DNA from 4 places in the Butyricimonas paravirosa genome. Region 1 is predicted to be linked to each of the others. Evidence: riboswitches for the same ligand, from Rfam matches in the RefSeq annotation. Region 1 holds a riboswitch; each other region holds the start of a gene.

Region 1 (3,182 bases):
CAACATCATCTGGTTACCCGAAACCCGGGCAAAGCTCCCCAATCCCCAGATCACGTAAGCCTTAATATCCTCTTCCACGCTAAAAAACTTCAACACCCCGATCACCGCGTTAGCGATATACCCGATCATAACCCCGATAATCAACAACGTCACGCTCCCCGCCACTTTCCGGGATGCCAGCACGATCAGCCCCATCACCGACAAGGCTCCCACGATAGCCGCAATCGACAGGGCAACCTCCCCGATAAAACCGAGACGACTTAATGCCACCCCACCCAGTTGACCGGAAAGCAACACCACGAAGGCCACGCCGAGACTTGCCCCCGAGCTGATACCCAACACGGACGGCCCCGCCAGCGGGTTGCGGAAAATCGTCTGCATCTGCAAACCGCTTATCGAAAGTCCCGCACCCGCCACCAAAGCGGTCAACGCTTGGGGAAGACGGGATTTCAATATAATATTCTGCCATGCCACCGGATCCCCCTCGCCTCCCGTCAAGATATTCCAAACCGAACGAAACGGGATGGCCACTGAACCCAGCAACAAGTTTAACAACAAGAACACGAGAATGGAAATCGTGATCGCGAAAACGAGTATCGTGTACTTACCTCTCTTCATCGGCTCACTTTTTTAAAATATCATAATACACCGGTTCATGATCGGGAAGGATTTCCGGGTGGAACACCCGTATCATATCCGCCAGCACGACTTCGGGCTCGGCAGGCATACTCTCGTAGAACGGTTTTTCCCGCATATTACAATAGACCACGTGTTTCTCCTTGAACGCCTTGAAGTCCGCGTAACGCTCATCCTGCGCTTTCAGGGCATCATAACAATACTCCCCGGCAAAGCTATTCGCTATCCGCCAGTAATCGGCACTCTCTGCCTGATTGTACACGGTCTCGAAATCAAGCGTCACACCACCGGAACGGGGATCATCCTTCAAGAAATAATCCGCCCCCGCATCATGGAACAATTGCGCCAAAAAGCTCTTTCCTCCCACGGCATACCAAACACCCCCACGTAACTCCCCGCTAAATACCACCGGACGCCTTTTCACCTCCCCCACCATCGCCTTCAAAGAATTATAACGTTGCTCGATACGGTCGAACTCCCGGTTTGCCACATCCTCCATGCCCAGTAACAGACCGACAAACTTGATCCACTCGGCCTGACCGAGAGGCGTCATCTCCTTGTAACCGAGATGAGGCACCAGCGGGATTCCAATATCTTTCACGGCATCATATCCCCCGCGCTTGAACGGGGAAATCAACATCAGGTCGGGATTAATACTCATGATCACCTCGTTATCGAAATTTCCCTCAATGCCGATACGACGGGTTAGCCCCTCGTCCACCTGCCGTTGCATATCCTTGTTAAACAGGAAACGAGTACTCGTGATTCCCACCACCCGATCCATCGCCCCCAACTTGATGAAATTGGAGAGCTGCAACGAGGTCATGCAAATGGCACTCCGCACGGGCAACGCCACCACCGGTAAATCTTTCGGGGTCTGCACCGTCGATCCACGCGGAACCAAAGCGTACTGGTAATGAGTATGACTACTCTCCTGCGGGTCCTTGATGTTCAGTACCACGTACCCCTCACGTTCCTCCAACCAAAAACCTTTAGCATACTTAATATGAATCCGGGAAACCGTATCGACCTTCCCTTTCACGGTCTGTTCTCCCGACGACTGTTTGCGTGAAGTCGACTTGCAACAAAAGAGAACACTACAAAAGCATAAAAGATAAAAAAAACGCACTACATTCATTTCTTTTCCTCCGAAAGTATTAATTAATCACGCCTCCTGGCAGGTTTTCTGGCTTGTCATCTTTTCCCCTTCCCGGTATCACCAGTGGCCTAACGAAAAGATCCGCCCTCTCGGACGGGCAATGACTTTACAGCTGCGGGGACAGCCCCGGAATTTCACCGGATTCCCTTTTCTTCCAACATGAAAGCACCAAGACGCCTGCAAATATATAAATATTATTTTGAGGCTATTCCTTTTTTAGCGACTTTTGCAACGAAGAAAAAGAGTTCATAAGGTTTGTAAGGTTCATAAAGCTTATAAAGTAACGGGGTGTCCTTCGGACGAAGCCTGTCGGCAACTTCCGTTGCCGTGAACTAAGCACCTCACAAGGGACCATAAATCTTATAAACTTTATGAACCTTATAAACTTTACAAACTAATTTAGACATGAAAGGAAAAATCGTGGGAGTATCGTTGGGACCGGGAGAACCGGAATTGATCACGTTGAAGGCATTAAAAGCCTTACAGGGGGCGGACATTATCTATTGTCCCGGCACACAGACCAAATCCCGTTCCCGGGACATCCTGCAAGCCCTGCCCGTGAACATGGAACGAGTACGACTTTTCCACGTACCCATGTCCAAGGATCGCACGTTTGCCAATCAAGCCTATGATGCCCTTTGTACGGAAATAGCATCCCTTGTCGCCACGGGTAAAAACGTTGCCATCACGGCGGAAGGGGATTCCGGTTTCTACTCTTCCGTGAATTATATGTTCGACAAACTCGCTTCTATGAACCTTCCCGTGACCACCGTGGCCGGTGTCCCTGCTTTTATTGCGGCAGGAGCCATCTCGGGCCTTCACATCGTGAAACAAGAAGAAAAACTCGTCGTTCTACCGGGAACAACCACCGCCGAAGAACTGGACGCCCTTCTTTCCAACGGTCATGTCGTGGTGATCATGAAACTCTCGCAATGCACGGAAGAAATACACCGTTTCATGCAAAAAAGTCCCTGCCACGAGTACCACTATTACGAAAATGTAGGCACGTCAGACGAGCTACACACGACTGCTTACAACGACATCACACGTAAAGACTTCCCCTATTTCTCGTTAATGATTATTCGTCCTTGCAAACAATTGGCATAGATATTGCGTACAAGAAGACGCAAGATGAATGATTATAAACATTTTTACAGGTTAATTATATGATTCAACGAATAACATGTGCATTGTCGTTATGCCTTTTATTGTTTATCCCGTTCCATGACATCATGGCGGGGGAACTCGTGACAAGAGATTCGCTGAACAATACAACTGACACGTTGAAGAATGGATTCTTTCACCGTTTCTATCGTTATTTCGAGCAATCGAACAAGGTGAAAGAAGAAAAGAAATTCGACTTCTCCATCATCGGGGGACCGCACTT
Region 2 (3,182 bases), 150 kb from region 1:
AGCTTTCGAATAATATCTAATGTGTTATCGGTTTAAATGTTTTATCCTAAAGCGAGAATGAGTAATTGAGCTGAAAGTACCCGGAGGAACATGGCCAGCGGGTAGACCGTGGCGTAGCCTACTGCCGGGGCATCACATGAGGTTTGTTCGTTGGAATAGGCGAGGGCGGGAGGGTTGGTGTTGGCTCCCGATAGAATACCGATCAGCGTGTAGTAATTTAGCTTGCAACCGTAGCGTCCAATCAGTCCTGTCACGAGTAATGGGAAGATGGTGATGATAGCCCCGTAGCCGATCCAAACGTAGCCACCCTCGTTCACGATGGTTTCGATGAATCCTTTTCCGGCTCCCAGTCCCACGCAGGCAAGGAAGAGAGCAATGCCGATTTCCCGGACCATCAGGTTCGCGCTCATGGTGGTGTAGGTGATTAATTTATAGTGCGGGCCGAAACGACTGATGAGGATGGACACGATGAGTGGGCCGCCTGCTAGCCCCAGTTTTAGCGGTTGTGGGATGCCGGGGAGCATGAAAGGAATACTTCCTAGCACGCATCCCAAGGCGATACCAATGAATATGGGGATGAGGTTGGGATGATTCAGACGTTTCAACGAGTTGCCGAGTACTTTTTCTGCGTGACTTACCGCCAGTTCACTTCCGACTACCGTGACACGGTCACCCATTTGCAGTTGCAGGTTCGGGGCCGCCACGAGATCCACGCCAGAACGATTTATCCGGGTAATACTAGCTCCGAAGTTCCGGCGGATTCGGAGTTGCGATAACGTTTTCCCGTTTAATTCGGGTTTTGTGATGAGGATACGACGGGAGACGAGGTTCGTGTCTTCGTTTTCCCACTTCATGTCGATTTGTTTACCAAAAAACACAGTGATGGCTTCTATATCTTTCGGGTTGGAGATCACGAGTATTTGATCCCCGATGTGAAGTATGGTTTCCGAGTTAACTAGTTCCTGTTTTTCACCTTGATGGCGTATACGAGAGATGACGAATTTGCGGTTTACAAGAGGCTGGATGTCCTTGATAGCTTTGTTGTCGATTGCCTTATTGACGATTTCCAGTGAGACGGGACGTACGGTTAATTCTTGTAAATGTCCCAGTCCTTTTTCCGCTTCAGTTTCTTCCGTGGTCGTGTTGATTTTCAGGATATATTTCAAACTCTGTAGTGCCAGAATTGTACCGATTACCCCTAACGGGTAAGCCACGGCGTAGCCCATCGCAATTTCCGGGGCATCAATGCCGTTCAGGTCACTGTTAGCCTGCTGTGCGGCTCCTAGGCCGGGAGTGTTGGTGACAGCCCCGGAAAGGATGCCCACCATAGTCGTGATGGGGGTGTCTGTCACGAGGTAGAGGACAATAGCAACCACAACGCTCAGTGAAACGGAAGTTATGGCCAGCATGTTCAGCGTGAATCCGCCTTTTTTGAACGCAGAGAAAAAGCCGGGACCTACTTGAAGACCGATGGAATAAACGAATAGGATTAGCCCGAATTCTTTCAGGAAATGAAGTAGATGCTCGTTCAGGCTTAAATTGAAATGCCCGAAAACGATTCCAACGAAAAGAATCCACGTGACGCCAAGTGAGATTCCGGCAATTTTTATCTTGCCCAGCATGATGCCGAAAGCGATTACTAACGATAAGATAAGCACGGAGTGCGCAACTCCACCGCCCCAGAGATCGGGGCTTCCCTCGAAAAGATCTTTTAATAGTTCCATAAATAAATTGGCAGCGTTGGATTACGAAAGCAATACACCTGCACTAAATTATAATTGTATGTTTGTTTTTCGTACTGTTTCTCTAATCCCTCGAGTAAAAACAGCCTTTAATGAATGGCAGGTCTTCTGACTGGCTCCCGTCCCGATTCCTTCCCGATTTCTTATAAATCAGTGGAAAAAGTATGTACCAAGACGTTGAATGGAGTTTTACAGCAGCGAGGACTGTCCGGGATTCTCACCCGATTCCCTTTTCATCCGGTTTGATGTTTCGATCATCCGGAACCAATTCGGTGCAAAGGTAATGGATTTATTGAAAATTTTGTTTCATTTTCTCAATATTTCGAATGACTTACCTATAAATCATGATGTCTGTGTAGATATTTAGTTCATGTGTTGTTCGTTTGTGAATAATAAATATTGTGAATAATCCGTATGATAGTTTCTTTATCAAAATAATATTCGTTTTTTTCTATATTTTCGCGACGATTTTGGTATTACATTCTGTTTCAGATATGTGATAAAAGGGAATCAGGTGTGAATCCTGAACAGACCCGCTGCTGTGTACCTCATTAAAGTCCGAGGACAATGACTCTCTCCACTGTTTCAATTTGAAATGGGAAGGACGTCCTAGGATGGGGTAAGTCAGAAGACCTGCCAATCAATCATATTGTTTAACGTTCAAGGGAAGGAAGAACGTGGACACCGATAGTTTAATAATTGTCGACTGGATACGCCAAATCTTTTTTTGATTAAAAGGGGATTTATGTTTGCGAAGAGGTTATTTTATATTGTTACTATTATATGGATAGGTATAGCGTTTACATCGTGTGATAAGCCGGGAGTACCTTATCCTGGAGGAATAATAGGAGGTGGGGATATTGAAGCTCTTGTATTGAATGAGGGAAAACTTAACACGAATACCGGAACGATTTCGGTGATTTATAAGGACGGTCGTGTTGTGGCAGATGTTTTTCAAGATGTAAATCACCGTCCTATGGGAGACGTGGCGCAATCTATCACGTTGGTAAATGGGAAGTATTTCGTGGCGATGAATAATTCAAAAAAGATAGAGATTGTTGATCCGGTAACTTTTAAATCCGTGGGAACAATTCTTTACACGCAGGCGGGGTATCCTCGGCAAGTGGTGCCAATTTCTTCCACGGAGGCAATTGTGTCCGATCTTGACCGACAATTAGTACGTATCCGGACGGTTGAACCTTACGGGAAACCATTGGAATATATTTCTATCCCTCGGGCCGTAGAGTATCTGACTGTGGTGGAAAATAAAGTGTTTGGAATAACTCAGGGTGGTTTATATGTATTTGATGCTGATAATATAAAGAAGGAACAAGCTCGAGTTGTTAAGGATGTATATAATGAGGAGGATACGAAAACTTGTCAGTTACTTGTGGATAAGGAGGGGATGATTTGGGGATTGATGAACGAGCAGGAAGGTGG
Region 3 (3,182 bases), 140 kb from region 1:
CACCCTTGCTAGCACCCAGCATAGGCACGCCACTACGTTCTGCAATCTCCTTTGCCGCCACCTTATCACTCATCAGACGAATCACCTCCGGCGAGGGACCAATAAAAATAATCCCGTTCTCTCGACACCGTTCCGCCAATTCCGCATTCTCTGACAAATAACCATATCCCGGATGAAGAGACTCGATCTCATGTTCCCGGGCCAAATAAATCAAACGATCAATATCCAAAAATTCAGGCACATTCCCATCCGTTTCCGGGAAGTCAAGAACAATATCAACAGACGATAAATACACGGCCTCCGGCTCCTTCCGGGTACGAATGGCGTACGTCACGATTCCCATGCGTCTGGCAGTACGTGCAATCCGGATGGCAATCTCTCCCCGGTTTGCTATTAAAACTGATTTTATCATACTTTACATTTTACGTTTAAAGAGGAATATTTCCATGTTTGCGTCGTGGTAGACTTACTGATTTCTTTTCCAGAGATTTCAAAACTCGTATAACCTTTTGTCGGGTAACCGCCGGGTCTATCACCTCATCAATAAATCCCTTCTCGTTAGCGATATAAGGATTAGCCACCTCATCCCTATACTGCGCCAACAAATCTTTTTTCAAAGCTACCGGATCATCAGCAGCGGCAAGTTCCTTATGATAAAGAATAGCAATAGCCCCTTCCGGTCCCATAACGGCAATCTCGGCTGTCGGCCATGCAAAATTATAATCTCCGCCAATTCCCTTACTGTTCATCACGATATAAGCACCCCCGTATGATTTACGCAAGACCACGGTAATCTTGGGAACCGTCGCCCGCGTGTAAGCATATAGGAGCTTGGCTCCGTGCCGGATAATTCCGGCATGTTCCTGATCGGCCCCCGGAAGGAAACCGGGTACGTCCTCCAAAGTAACAACCGGAATATTAAAACTATCACAGAAATTAATAAAACGAGCAGCTTTCACCGATGAATTCATATCCAAAGTACCCGCCATAACTTTGGGTTGATTCGCAATAATCCCGGTCACGAATCCCCCGAATCGGGCCAACCCAATAATGATATTGGGAGCGTAACTCTCCGCAATCTCCAAAAATTTTCCTTTATCTGTAATCAAACGGATAACATCCCTTACATCATAAGGCTTATCCGGATCTTCAGGAACAATATCCCGCAAATTCTCTTCTATCCGGTCAACCGGATCATCCGTCACCAGAAAAGGAGCGTTCTCGATATTATTGGAAGGCAGGTAAGATAATAACATCTTTACCCCCAATAACGTATTTTCATCATCATTAAAAACAAAATCCGCCACACCTGATTTCACGGCATGTACAGATGCACCTCCAAGTTCTTCGGGAGATATTGTTTCATTCAGTACCTGTTTCACCACGTTAGGTCCGGTCACGAACATATAACTGGTTGCTGCCGTCATAAAAATAAAATCAGTCAAGGCTGGAGAATAAACAGCCCCTCCGGCAGCCGGCCCCATAATAACTGAAATCTGAGGGATTACCCCGGAAGAGAGTACATTCCGTCGGAATATTCCCGCATACCCGGCCAAACTAGCCACCCCCTCTTGAATCCGGGCTCCTCCCGAATCAATCAATCCCACGACAGGCGATCCCGTTTTCAGAGCCATATCCTGTACTTTTATAATCTTGGCCGCATGCACGGAACCCAACGAACCACCCTGCACGTTAAAATCTTGCGAATAAGCAAAAACCTGACGCCCGTTCACCGTGCCGAATCCGGCAATCACCCCATCCCCGTATGAACGTACTGCTTTACCAAAAGAAGTCGCCGCAGAAGGTGAGTAAGCATCCACCTCTTCAAATGTCCCCTCATCGAAAAGAAATGTAATCCGTTCCCGAGCGGTAAGTTTTCCCCGGTTGTGTTGTTTGTCCTCATACTCCTTACCGTATTGCCGGGCTAAGGCATCTTGTCTTTCCAGAAATTTTTCAAACGATTTTCTCATACTAAATTAGTTTATACACTATTTAGCTCCACACGAAATAAAGGAAAGAAATAAGAAAAATACGCCCCAAGTATCTCAACCGGGTTGATAAGTCTGACCTTAGCTTCATTCCGCGAAAGCATTGTCAATCCGCAAAGGCAGGTATCCTGACTTTCACCATTTTGCCGTCCTTCCCATCCCCTGGACAGTGGACATTAGTGGCAAAACCCTTCTGGTGATTACAGTTGCGCGACAGTCCGTGATTCTCACACGGTTCCCTATTCTCCTCGTCAAAACGAGGCACCTGAGCAGTCTGATTACGTGTTGTAAAGAACTTTAATGGGAACAAATGTATAAAATATAATTGATTTGATTCAATTTATCATCAGAAAAGTTCTTTCCATGCTTCTCCTCATTCTCCCTTTTTTTTAGAAAATAACACCCATACCTGTAACTTTTCATTACCTTTAAGCGTCCCATCATAAAAACAGATTATTATGAAAAAAATATCGTTTGTCATTTTCGTTCTCTGCCTCTCGATAGTCGGAGCTTTCGCACAAGAGCAAATCACCGTTTCCCGATTCCAGGGACAAAAAATCACCGGAATCGAGGCTCACGGAATCTTCAGTATCACAACGAAACAAGGTAGCACCACCGGAGTCACCGTAAACATTCCGGCCCGACTCGAAAAACAACTCGTTCTGAAACTGGATTCCGATGGAAAATTACAAATCTATATCGAAGGAAAAATTACCACTAAAAATAAAAGAAATAATGACGACGACCATTTCACGGCAGAAGTTACCGTTACCAGCCTTGACAACGTGGAGTTAACCGGAGTCTGCAAATTGGAAACAATCGGGGATTTCACGACAGCCAAGCTAAAGGTGGACCTCTCTGGAGCCAGCAAAATGCTTGTAGGTGGAGACTTCCTAGCAAAAGAAAAACTTGACATAGAACTAAGTGGTGCCTCAAACCTCAAAGGACAAATGACCAGTCCCGAATCAACCTTCGACATTAGCGGGGCATCAAACCTCTCCCTTAAAGGTAACACCATACACTGCAAAATGGAAGTATCGGGAGCCTCAAAAGCAAACTTGGAAGACTTTCCGATAAACGAACTGAAAGCAGAAGTATCGGGAGCTGCAAAAGCTCATTTTCAAGTCAAAGAAAAAATCAGTCTACACACCTCCGGTGCCGCAAAAGCTACATACTCCGGCGATCCGATCATCC
Region 4 (3,182 bases), 180 kb from region 1:
GCCAGAAGAGCTACAGGAATAGATAATGTGTTTTCCATGATAATAATTATTTGATAATCACTCGTGTATTAATTCATGAGCAAAAGTAGATAGAATATTTTTAATACGCAAATAAAACTCTTTTAAAACGCTATTATATATAGCGATTTAATAGGGATTTAATAGCGTTCTAATAGCGCTTTACATGAAAGTGATCACTTATATCTCATGAATAATACATGTAATAATTGATTTATTTAGCTTGAAAATGTAACTACATTGGTTTATTTGTGTATCTTTGCTGGCGAGGAACATAAAAATAACAGGATATGGCGGAATTTGTAAATCCACTTGGAAAGATTCGGGGTAAGTTCGGTAACGTGATCACTTACGGGGGACCAAACGGGAAAAATTATTGCCGGGGGACAAGCATCTCGCGTAAACCGAGCCAGGAACCGCAAAAACGACAGTCCGCGGCTTTCGGGGCGATAACGGAACGGAAAGTATGGATGAGAAATGCCGTCCAGTTGGGATTTCCCGGAGGGAACGGTTACCCGAAAGGTTTTCGGGGATTTACCAGTGCGAACGTGATGGATGCGGTGACCGTGGAGAAAGCAAATCCGGAAAAACCTTTCAATAGCCGTAAGAAGGCAGTCAAGGAATTTAACGGGGTGATCAACTACGAGAAATTACGCGTGGCAGCGGGGTCGTTGGTGATCCCAGAAATTCGTGCCGAGGTTGATATGGAAAATCGGAGAATCTTTTTCACTCACGAGAAGGAAGAAATCGAGTCCGTTGATTGCTTTCTGGATGATAAAATTTATGCCGTGCTTCTTTGTAAGACAAAATATATTTGTCGTGTCGAGGAGTTGGGACTTCGGGGAGAGACGATAGAAAAAAGCGTGAACTTTTCAGAAAAAATAGCCGGGGGAGGCCTTGTCATTTATGCCTTTGCTAAAAATGCCGACGGGAAGGATGTTTCCGATTCGGTGTGCCTGTGGGAGGCTGAATCGTAAATGAGCGATAGGAGATACGAAATATGGTGGAATTTCGTTTTATGAAAACGATAAGTCATAACGGGTTGTGTTATAATCATTCACAGTCATGTTAGGTCTCTATGAATGATAAATTTTGTAAAAATCTAGAATTATAACTTTAAAATCCGAATAATATTTGTTTTTTATATATTTTTGCGACGATTTTGGTGTCACACCCTGTTTCAGGCGTGTGGTGAAAAGGGAATCAGGTGCGAATCCTGAACAGACCCGCTGCTGTAAGCTCCGCCAAAGTCCGTGAACACGACTCACATCCACTGTTTCGACACGAAATGGGAAGGGCGTTCAAGGACGGAGCAAGTCAGAAGACCTGCCAAAGTCACGAATCTAAAGCTTTCTGGGACTAGAGCTTGGATGAGGTAATTATATTCACTATTGTTAATGATAGGCGAGTACTGACTGTATCTGTTTTGGATACAGCGGTTTTGTCGTTTTTAGCTACAGCTTGAAGCGGGAATAGCAATATTGGAAAATTGTTTAAATATATGATTATGAAAAAAGATGTTCAATTGAAGTTTGCGTTATTGCTGATGCTTTTTGTCGCGAGTTTTGCGGCTTGCGATGATGATGACGAAAAGATCGATGCGGGTAGTCCTGATTTCACGTTCAATTCTGAAACGGGAGAGTATAACGTGAGAATCGGGAAAGAGGTCGCTCTTTGCGCTCGTGTGAAAGATGCCGTGAATCCAGTATATACCTGGAAACGGGAGGGAAAAATCGTGGCGGACGATACGGTGTATTATTTCAAGGGGGAGATTTTGGGTGAGAGTTTCGTGAATTTTCGCTTGGATGCAGACAATGGTAGTGTGGAAAAACAGGTGAAGGTGACGGTCGTTGATCGTTTAGCCCCGCAAATTAAGCTGGAATCAGCCGCGGTGGCTTATTGCGGGATCAAGAAAGAGTTTGCCGCGGAAACGGAGTACACGGATGAGACAACCACGTTTGAGTGGAGTTATGGAGGGCAGGTCGTGTCGCATGATTCGATCATGTCGTTTGAAGAGGAGGATATAAACGTGTACACTCTTGCCTTGAAGGTGACGAATGCGGATGGAGTTGATGTGAAGAATATCAACGTGTCAGTTATTCCCGAGGAGAAACCACTTTTGTTTTTCGACAACGCTCGCTACGTGTTGCCTTCCATGTTAGACAAGGCGATCACGATGACTTGTCCGATCGGTAAAAATGTGGTGTTGGCTCCTATAAAATTTGCTATTAGTGATCAGGCTATTTACGAGTGGAAAGTTGACGGGGCGGTACAGAGCGGGCAAACTTCCGTTTGTTTTGATTTTAAGCCTTCCGTGGAGGGGAAAACGTACGAAATCGATGTGACAGCGACAGATAACGGCAAGACGGCTTCCGCGAAAGTTTACGTGGAATGTACCCCGAAAGAGGGAACGTATTTTCGGGATGTGACTCCAAAGAGTAGCTATATTTCCAATTATTGTTATGAATTTATTCCCGCACCCGGGCAATTTATTAATTTCCCGGAAGGTAAGACGGCGGAAGATGCCCGGATGACAATACAGAAAACGTTAGACAACGGAGGAGGTGAAGGGGGGTATCTTGCATCTTTGGGTGCGTGGGGAGGATATTTTATTTTGAAATTTGACCATAGCGTGGAGAATGGTGGTGACGGGGAACCTGATTTTGATATGACGGGTAATCCTTTAGGCAAGTACTGGTGTGAGTGTGGTGTCGTGTGGGTGAGCCAGGACGAGAATGGTGACGGGGTGCCTAATGATACTTGGTACGAGTTGAAAGGTAGCGAGACGGGTAAGCCGGGAATCACGCAACGGTATGCGTTAAAATACTATCGCCCGACGGCAACCAAGCAGGATGTGTTGTCCATAGATAATGACGGGAATCTATCTTTCTTGAGAAGGAACGCTTATCATCCGAACTCGGGCTACTTCCCTTGGTTTATGGAAGAGGAGTATTATATTTTGACGGGAACTTGTCTCGGTAATCAGTTCTTGACGGAAGGAATTGAAACGAACTGGGGATTTGACTGGGGATACGTGGATAATATTAACGATCCGGTTGGATTCCGTATAGACAACGCCATCCAGCAGGATGGGACCCCGGCTAAATTGAAATATATCGACTTCGTGAAAGTACACACGGCCCAGATGGGACAGGGTGCGGCTG

Evidence for each region. Region 1 has a riboswitch for cobalamin ahead of F1644_RS15075 (ABC transporter substrate-binding protein). Riboswitches for the same ligand answer to the same signal wherever they lie in the genome.
Region 2: linked by a shared signal. The riboswitch ahead of F1644_RS14395 (putative transporter) and the one ahead of F1644_RS15075 (ABC transporter substrate-binding protein) in region 1 are both predicted to bind cobalamin.
Region 3: linked by a shared signal. The riboswitch ahead of F1644_RS14425 (acyl-CoA carboxylase subunit beta) and the one ahead of F1644_RS15075 (ABC transporter substrate-binding protein) in region 1 are both predicted to bind cobalamin.
Region 4: linked by a shared signal. The riboswitch ahead of F1644_RS14330 (PKD-like domain-containing protein) and the one ahead of F1644_RS15075 (ABC transporter substrate-binding protein) in region 1 are both predicted to bind cobalamin.

The regions. Positions count from the first base shown of each region.
Region 1 covers NZ_CP043839.1:3,695,744-3,698,925, reverse strand. Annotated here, with positions in the region: gene F1644_RS15080 (iron ABC transporter permease) at 1-618, opposite strand, end outside; gene F1644_RS15075 (ABC transporter substrate-binding protein) at 623-1,774, opposite strand; cobalamin riboswitch at 1,796-1,983, opposite strand; gene cobI (precorrin-2 C(20)-methyltransferase) at 2,201-2,902, shown strand; gene F1644_RS15065 (BamA/TamA family outer membrane protein) at 2,962-3,182, shown strand, end outside.
Region 2 covers NZ_CP043839.1:3,545,896-3,549,077, forward strand. Annotated here, with positions in the region: gene F1644_RS14395 (putative transporter) at 42-1,724, opposite strand; cobalamin riboswitch at 1,824-2,027, opposite strand; cobalamin riboswitch at 2,199-2,397, shown strand; gene F1644_RS14400 (DUF5074 domain-containing protein) at 2,488-3,182, shown strand, end outside.
Region 3 covers NZ_CP043839.1:3,554,108-3,557,289, reverse strand. Annotated here, with positions in the region: gene F1644_RS14430 (acetyl-CoA carboxylase biotin carboxylase subunit) at 1-412, opposite strand, end outside; gene F1644_RS14425 (acyl-CoA carboxylase subunit beta) at 429-1,970, opposite strand; cobalamin riboswitch at 2,090-2,272, opposite strand; gene F1644_RS14420 (GIN domain-containing protein) at 2,447-3,182, shown strand, end outside.
Region 4 covers NZ_CP043839.1:3,520,508-3,523,689, forward strand. Annotated here, with positions in the region: gene F1644_RS14320 (hypothetical protein) at 1-38, opposite strand, end outside; gene F1644_RS14325 (hypothetical protein) at 309-995, shown strand; cobalamin riboswitch at 1,165-1,366, shown strand; gene F1644_RS14330 (PKD-like domain-containing protein) at 1,526-3,182, shown strand, end outside.